Regions from separate parts of the Actinomadura sp. NPDC000600 genome, predicted to be linked through region 2. Evidence: riboswitches for the same ligand, from Rfam matches in the RefSeq annotation. Region 2 holds a riboswitch; the other holds the start of a gene.
The links. A riboswitch is a leader RNA that binds a small molecule or an ion and turns the genes downstream of it on or off. The one in region 2 is predicted to bind ZMP and ZTP.

Region 1: another riboswitch for ZMP and ZTP. It lies ahead of glyA (serine hydroxymethyltransferase); the one in region 2 lies ahead of ABWI07_RS39180 (bifunctional methylenetetrahydrofolate dehydrogenase/methenyltetrahydrofolate cyclohydrolase).

Annotation. Positions count from the first base shown of each region.
Region 1 is NZ_JBEUPD010000046.1:46,122-50,325, reverse strand. It holds gene ABWI07_RS38965 (GNAT family N-acetyltransferase) at 1-215, shown strand, start outside; gene ABWI07_RS38960 (class I SAM-dependent methyltransferase) at 199-984, shown strand; gene glyA (serine hydroxymethyltransferase) at 988-2,259, opposite strand; ZMP/ZTP riboswitch at 2,313-2,399, opposite strand; partial or broken gene ABWI07_RS38950 (DMT family transporter) at 2,504-3,319, opposite strand; gene ABWI07_RS38945 (Lrp/AsnC family transcriptional regulator) at 3,430-3,921, opposite strand; gene ABWI07_RS38940 (MFS transporter) at 3,998-4,204, opposite strand, start outside.
Region 2 is NZ_JBEUPD010000047.1:23,183-27,386, forward strand. It holds gene purH (bifunctional phosphoribosylaminoimidazolecarboxamide formyltransferase/IMP cyclohydrolase) at 1-980, shown strand, start outside; gene ABWI07_RS39170 (hypothetical protein) at 1,307-1,483, shown strand; gene ABWI07_RS39175 (GNAT family N-acetyltransferase) at 1,547-2,155, opposite strand; ZMP/ZTP riboswitch at 2,282-2,367, shown strand; gene ABWI07_RS39180 (bifunctional methylenetetrahydrofolate dehydrogenase/methenyltetrahydrofolate cyclohydrolase) at 2,432-3,280, shown strand; gene ABWI07_RS39185 (FHA domain-containing protein) at 3,447-4,178, opposite strand.

The DNA of each region.
Region 1 (4,204 bases), on a different contig from region 2:
TGCTGCTGCTCGCGCTGGCCCGGGACCGCGGCCTGGTGGAGGTGCGCGCGACCGCGCTGAGCGAGAACGCCCGGATGCGGCGGCTGCTGACCTCGCTCGGCGGGCGGACCCGGCGCACCGAGGACACCGCGGTCGTGGAGATCAGGCTGCGCCTGGACGGCCGTCCCGCCGAGCCGGGGGCGCTGGCAGGATGGGCGGGTGAGCGGCGTATATGACGACCCCTGGGCGTACGAGCTGGCGTGCTCGTTCCGCGACGTGCCGGCCGAGGTGGAGGTGCTCCTCGGCTGGTGCGCCGAGCAGGGCCTCGCCCCCCGCACGGCGCTGGAGCTGGCCGCCGGCCCCGCCGAGCACGCCCGCGAGTTCGCCCGCCGCGGCCTGGCGGCGACGGCGCTCGACCTCAACCCGCGGATGTGCGCCTACGCCGCCCGCGAGGCCGAGAAGGCCGGCGTCGCGCTGGAGGTCGTCGAGGGCGACATGACGCGGTTCGCGCTGGGCCGCCGGTTCGACCTCATCGCGACCATGCTGGACTCCACGTCCCACCTCATGACGCTGGACGCGTTCGTGGCGCACCTGCGCCGCGCCGCCGCGCACCTGTCCCCCGGCGGCCTCTACGTCGTCGAGATGTCGCATCCCCGCGACCGGCTGGGCGACGACCCGAGCGTCAGCACCGGGTGGACGGTCGAGCGGGACGGCGTCCGGGCGAGCGTGCGCTGGGGCGAGCCGTCCGACCGGCTGGACCCGGTCACCCTGATCGCCGACGACCACGTCACGATGACCATCACCGGGGAGGGCGCGGAGTCGCGGGTCGTCCGCGACGTCGTGCCCTACCGGTTCTGGACGGCCACCGAGCTGGACGCCGCGATCCGCCTCGCGGGCGGTCTGGAGGTGGCGGCGCAGTACGGCGACTTCGGGGCCGGCGAGGACGCGGTGCCCCTGGCCGACCCCGAGGCCTGGCGCATGATCACGCTGCTGCGCCCGCGCTGAGCGTCAGGGCGCGGACCGCCAGCCCGGCATCGGGTAGGCGGCGAGCAGCTCGCGGACCTGCCCGGCGACCCGGTCCAGGACCGTCTCGTCCTCCTTGGCGGCGGCCTGGACGACCTCGTCGATCCACGCCGCGACCTGCGGCATGTGCTCCTCGCCGAGCCCCCGGGTGGTGATCGCCGCGGTGCCGAGCCGCAGCCCGGAGGGGTCGAACGGCTTGCGCGGGTCGAAGGGGACGGCGTTGTAGTTGAGCTCGATGCCGGCGCGGTCGAGCGCCTGCGCGGCGGGCTTGCCCGCCACGCCCTTGGTCGTGAGGTCGATGAGGATGAGGTGGTTGTCGGTGCCGCCGGAGATCAGGTCGTAGCCGCGGTCCAGCAGCGCGGCGGCCAGCACCTTGGCGTTGGCGACGACCTGCCGGGCGTACCCGGCGAAGTCCGGCCGCGCCGCCTCCTTCAGCGCGACGGCGATCGCGGCCGTCGTGTGGTTGTGCGGCCCGCCCTGCAGGCCGGGGAAGACGGCCTTGTCGACCGCCTTCGCGTGCTCCGCCGTCGACATGATCATGGCGCCGCGGGGGCCGCGCAGCGTCTTGTGCGTGGTCGTGGTGATGACGTCCGCGTGCCCGACCGGGGACGGGTGCGCGCCGCCGGCGACCAGGCCCGCGATGTGCGCGATGTCGGCGGCCAGCACCGCGCCGGCCTCCCGGGCGATCTCGGCGAACGCCGGGAAGTCGATCGTGCGCGGGATCGCGGTGCCGCCGCACCAGATCAGCTTCGGCCGCTCCTTGAGCGCGAGGTCGCGCACCTGGTCCATGTCGATCCGGCCGGTGTCGGCCCGCACGTCGTAGCGGACGGGCCGGAACCACTTGCCGGTGGCCGACACCGACCAGCCGTGCGTGAGGTGGCCGCCCATCGGCAGCGACAGGCCCATGACCGCGTCGCCCGGCTCCAGGAACGCCATGTAGACCGCGAGGTTGGCGGGCGAGCCCGAGTAGGGCTGGACGTTGGCGTGCTCGACGCCGAACACGCCCTTCGCCCGCTCGATGGCGAGCAGCTCGATGGGGTCGACGTTCTGCTGGCCCTCGTAGTAGCGCTTGCCCGCGTAGCCCTCGGAGTACTTGTTGGTCAGGACCGTGCCAGCGGCCTCCAGCACCGCCTCCGACACGTAGTTCTCCGAGGCGATCAGCCGGATCTTCTCGTACTGGCGCCGGGCCTCGGCCTCCACCAGCTCCGCGATCTCGGGGTCCTGGCCTTGCAGACGGGGTACGGCCGGTTCGTGCATCGTGAGCCTCCGCGCTGTTCGCGCCAGGGCTTCGGGCGCCCCGGCGAAGGGGACCCGTACACCCAGGCGCGCGGTGTGCGGACTACTTTCGCTCCCCGGTGGTCGTCTCCACCTTGACTGCGCCAGTCGCGTGGGCGCCATCATACCGGGCCGCCCCGCGTCCGCGCCGGGCGCGCTCGGGCACCGAGACCAGGAACAGACCGCCCATCAGCAGCAGCGACCCGGCCGCGACGGGCGGCGGCATCCGCTCGCCGAGGACGGCGACGGCGAGGCCGGTGGCGACGAGCGGCTCGGCGAGGCTGAGCGTCCCGGCGGTCGCGGCGGACACCCGCCCGAGGCCGGTGACGAAGAACATGTACGCGGCGGCGGTGGCGGCGATCCCGAGCCAGGCCACCAGCGCGGCCGAGCGCGGCGCGGCGAGCGCCGGCAGCTCCGGCAGCGTCCAGCGCAGCAGGGCCGCTCCCCCGGCGAGCAGCGTCACCGACACCGCGGCCGCCATCGCCATGCCGGACGTCCCCGCGCCGCGGCCCGTCAGGACCTTGGCCGACACCGTGTAGACGCCGAAGCACGTCCCGCCGACAAGGCTCAGCGCGATCCCGGCGGGGTCGGCGTGGACGGCCTGCCCCGGCACCATCAGCAGGGCCACGCCGCCGACCGCGCAGGCCGTCCCGGCCCACCAGCGGCGGCTGAGCCCGGCCCGCAGGACGAGCCGTTCGCAGAGACCTGTCGAGACGGGCGCGAGCCCGAAGACCACGGCGGTCGCGACGGCGGCGCCCGTCCGGTCGACCGCGCTGAAGAACGACGCCTGGAAGGTGCCGGTCGCGGCGGAGGCAGCCGCGATCGGCGCCCAGGCCGGCCGGGTCAGCGCGCGGAACGCCCGGCGGTCCGCCGCGAGGACGAGGACGGCGAGCACGAGCCCGCCCGAGAGGATCCGGGCGCCGCCGACCGCGACCGGGCTCGCGGACGGCCCGGCCAGCACCTGCGCCGGCCCGACCGTCCCCCAGAGCACGCCGGCGGCGAGCACCAGCAGCGCACCGGATGAATGGTTTCGTCGCTCCATGCCGCCGAAGCTAGGCGAACATGCGGGAGATGGCGTGCACAGCCGTCGTTTCATTCGACCCAGGCGCGTGGACCCGTCAATCCTTCGACCACACGGGGGAACGCTGCCTGTCAGGTGTAGGCCGTTCGCCCTTCCGGCCGGTGCGCCGACGGAAGTTCGGACTGCTCCACCGGCTGGACGTAGTCGTACACGACGATGGTGCGGACGTCCACGTACTCCTTGCGGCGCGCCAGCCGGTCGAGGACGAAGTCGCGGAGGTAGGCGGTGCTCGGCACGGCCACGTGGACGAGCAGGTCCTCGTTCCCGGTCACCACGAAGACCCCGATCGTCTCGGGCATCGAGGCCATGCTGTCGCGGGCGGACTCGATGGCCTCGCGCGACTGGGGCCGGATCCTGATGGAGATCAGCGCCTGCACCCCGCGCCCCAGCCGCTCCAGGTCGGCCGCCGCGTGGAACCCGGTGATGACGCCCCGCGCGCGCAGCGCCCGCGTCCGCTCCAGGGCCGTGGACGGCGCGATCCCCACCGCCTCGGCCAGTTCGCGGTTGGTCTGCCGCCCGTCGCGCTGCAGGCGCCGCAGGATCGCCTGGTCGACCGCGTCCATGAGGTTCCTCCGAACTGCCCGGCGGACGCCGAACTCCCGCGCGGGAACCGCGCCCTTATGTCCCGTTCCCCGAAGATTATTCGACCCGGGCCGTGCCCGCCACGGCCACGAGCGCGCAGGCGCCGACCCCGGCGAGGGCCCAGACCGCGCCCGCCGGCCCCAGATCGAAGAGACGGCCGATCACCAGGTCGCCCGCGAAGGAGAACATGCCGGCGCAGAACGCCAGGACGCCGTAGTACGAGCCGAAGCGCTCCACCGGGGCGTGCCGCGCGGTGCGCTGGAA
Region 2 (4,204 bases):
ACGCGCCCGACGAGACCGCCGCCGAGACGCGGTGGCCCGACTTCCTCGGCGCCACGTGGGAGCGTTCGAACACCCTGCGGTACGGCGAGAACCCGCACCAGCGGGCCGCCCTGTACCGCTCGCCGGGCGAGACGGGCCTCGCGGGGGCCGAGCAGCTCTACGGCAAGGAGATGTCCTACAACAACTACGTCGACACCGACGCCGCGCGCCGCGCCGCCTACGACTTCACCGAGCCGTGCGTCGCGATCATCAAGCACGCCAACCCGTGCGGCATCGCGGTCGGCGCGGACATCGCCGAGGCGCACCGCAAGGCGCACGCCTGCGACCCGGTGTCGGCCTACGGCGGGGTGATCGCGGCGAACCGGCCGGTCACCGCGGACATGGCCCGGCAGGTCACCGAGAGCTTCGCCGAGGTACTGGTCGCCCCGTCCTTCGAGGACGAGGCCGTGACCGTCCTCAAGGACCGGTTCAAGAACATCCGCCTGCTGGTCTGCCCGGACGCCCCTGTCGGCGACACCGAGTACCGGCGCATCGACGGCGGCATGCTGCTGCAGGGCGTCGACCGCGTGGACGCCGACGGCGACGACCCGTCCGCCTGGGAGCTGAAGACCGGCCCCGCCGCGGACGAGGCGACCCTGCGCGACCTGGTCTTCGCCTGGCGGGCCATCCGCTCGGTGAAGTCCAACGCGATCCTGCTGGCCGCGGACGGCGCCACCGTGGGCGTCGGCATGGGCCAGGTCAACCGGGTCGACTCCGCCAAGCTCGCCGTCGCGCGGGCCGGGCAGGAGCGCGCCGCGTCGTCCGTGGGCGCGTCCGACGCGTTCTTCCCCTTCCCGGACGGCCTGGAGGTGCTGGCCGAGGCGGGCGTCCGCGCGATCGTCGAGCCGGGCGGGTCCGTCAACGACGACAAGGTGATCGCCGCGGCGGAGAAGGCGGGCATCACCCTCTACTTCACCGGCGTCAGGCACTTCTTCCACTGACGGCTCGCCAGGCGCGCCGCTCCTGCGGGCGCGCCGTCCTGCCGGACGCGGGGGCGGCCCCCGGCTCGTGATCCACGGCCGGGGACCGCCCCCGCCGGCATGTCCGAAGCCCTCTCGTCCCGCGCGGACGCGGGACGCCGCGCCCGGGGCTCCTCAGCGGCGGGTCAGCCCTGCGCCCGTGCCGTCGCGGTTCAACGAGGTTGTCCGTTTGTGACCTATTTTTCGGTGCGGGACCGCGCACCGGCGCCGGGCGGGTAGCCTCGGGCTGCCGCGCCCCCCTTGACCCTCCCTTGACCCCGGCGCGGGCGTTCCGTGTTGGAGGCGGGATGGATTTCCTGATGTCCCTCATGCTCGGCGTCGTCTACCAGGCCGACTCGCTGCTGATGGAGTCCCGGCAGGTGATCGGGATCGTCGCCGCGTTCCTGGCCGCGGTGCTCGCCGCCCAGTTCGGCTGGCACGGCACCGACCGCGTCATCGGCCGGCGCCAGCGCTCCGAGGACTGAGCGCTCCGAGCCCTGACCGCTCGAAGGGCCGAGCATGTGAGGGGCGGCCGGGGCCGCGCGCCCTCAGCGCAGTCTCGCCCGCAGGGCCCGCTCGGCGGCGGGCCACTCGTCGTCCGTCATCGCGTAGGCGGCGGTGTCGCGGATCGAGCCGTCCGCGCGGATCCGGTGCTTGCGGTGGACGCCCTCGAACGACGCCCCGAGCCGCTCGATCGCCGCACGCGACCGCTCGTTGCGGACGTGCGTGTGCCACCCGACCCGGATCGCTCCCAGATCGCCGAACGCGCGGCCCATCAGGAGCAGTTTCGCCTCGGTGTTGAGGCCCGTCCGGTGCCACCGCGCCCCGAGCCAGGTGTGGCCGATGCACAGGCCGCGATGGGACGGGGAGATCTCGTAGTAGGAGGTCATCCCGGCGACCTCGCCGGTCACCGCGTCGATCTGGACCCAGGGCAGGCGCAGCCCGCGCTCGCAGGCCGCCAGCGCCGTGTCGACCAGTGCGCGCATGTCCGCGGCGCCCGCCGGCTGACGCTCGTTCATCCAGGTCCACAGTCCCGGGTCCTTGGACGCCTCGAACAGCCCGTCGGAGTGCTCGGCGGCCAGCGGCTCCAGCCGCACGTACCGTCCGGTCAGGACGGGTCGCTCGAACCATGCGCCGCTCAACCGTTCGTCGCTCATGCCGAGCACGCTAGGAGCCCGGGGCGGACTCCGGCAGAGCCACTTGGCGCCGTTATCCGCAAGCCACTCGCGCGGGCGCTCCCCGGGAAGTCCCTGGGCGGCCGTTCGCGGGCGGCCGGTTAGCATGGGTTCCTACGCGACTGGCGCGGTCAAGGTGGATCACCACCGGGGAGCGAACGACAGTCCGGACACCGCGCGCCTGGGTGGACGGGACCCCTTCCGGCCGGGCATTGCGCCCGGGGCCCGGTCCCGGCCGACATCCACGCGGAGGAACGCATGACGGCACAGATTCTGGACGGCAAGGCCACGGCCGCCGAGATCCGCTCGAACCTCAAGGTCCGCGTCGAGGCGCTCCGCGACCGCGGCGTGTCCGTCGGGCTCGGCACCGTCCTGGTCGGCGACGACCCCGGCAGCCACTCCTACGTGAACATGAAGCACCGCGACTGCGCCGAGGTCGGCATCGAGAGCATCCGCCGCGACCTGCCCGCCACCGCGTCCCAGGACGAGGTGGAGCGCGCCGTCGCCGAGCTGAACGCCGATCCCGCCTGCACCGGCTACATCGTCCAGCTGCCGCTCCCGAAGGGCCTGGACGAGCAGCGCGTGCTGGAGCGCATCGACCCCGCCAAGGACGCCGACGGCCTGCACCCGACGAACCTCGGCCGGCTCGTCCTGATGCAGCCGGGCCCGCTGCCGTGCACGCCGAAGGGCATCGTCGAGCTGCTGCGCCGCTTCGACGTCCCGCTGAGGGGCGCCGAGGTCACGGTCGTCGGCCGCGGCATCACCGTCGGACGCTCCCTCGGCCTGCTGCTGACCCGCCGCAGCGAGAACGCGACCGTCACCCTCTGCCACACCGCGACCCGCGACCTCGCCGAGCACACCCGCAAGGCCGACATCGTCGTCGCCGCCGCGGGCGTTCCCGGCCTCATCACCGCCGACATGGTCAAGCCCGGCGCCGCCGTCCTCGACGTGGGCGTCTCCCGGGTGGACGGCAAGCTCGCCGGCGACGTCGCCGCCGACGTCCGCGACGTCGCGGGCTGGGTCGCGCCCAACCCCGGCGGCGTCGGCCCGATGACCCGCGCGATGCTGCTCGCGAATGTCGTCGAGGCCGCCGAGCAGACCCGCTGACCGACCGCCGTCCCGAGACGGCGCGCCGCGGGGGCCGCCACCCAGCACCGGGTGGCGGCCCCCGCTCACGCAGCCCTGGCCGCGCCGTCACATACGCGGCCGTATGGGGGGCTCAGCGATCGCCCTCTGGTTTGCGCTGCCGGGGAGGGCGACCGCAGGTCTCACATCAGCTGGCCCTCCGTCCCGCGGCCGTGCTGTGCGCCGGACGGCCCGGCGCGTGGGTGTGGCCCGTCGTGCCCGGCCGGCGCGTCTCGGTGGTGCCGCGCACCCCGGGGACGCGCCCGTCCATCGGCGGACGTCCCTGCTGGGGGACGTGCACCGGCGGCAGCGGTCGGACGAGGCCCATCGCGATGACCTCGTTGGCGAGCCGAGTGCGCCGGTTTGCGCCCTCGGGGATCCGGAACTTCTGATAGAGGCGCAGCAGATGCTGCTTGACCGCGGCCTCGGTGACGACCAGCTCGCCGGCGATGTCGCGTGCGGTGGCCGGAGCCACGAACGCCTCGTCGGACAGGGCGGGCCGGCACAGCGAGGTCAGCACGTCGACCTCGCGGCGGGTGAGCTCGGGTGCGACGGCGCGCCGCAGTTCGACGTCCGGGTCGACCTCCTCACGGGGGATGCCCCCCAACCGGCAGCGCGCCGTGCCGAAGCTCACGACGTCACCGTCCTCCAGTACACGGCGTGCGATCGGCCGGCCGTTGACGCGCGTCCCGTTGCGGGACAGGCCCATGTCCACCACGTAGACGTACGGGCCACGTCGGACGATCTCTGCGTGCAATCGGGACACACTCGGGTCGTCGAGGCGGATGTCCACTCCTCTCCCTCTCCCGACCGTCGTCACGTCGGGGCGCAGCGGCATCACCAGCCCGCTGTCCTCGATCCGCATGAACGGCCCCTCCACGGCAGTCCTCCCAGCTAGTTAGCGAC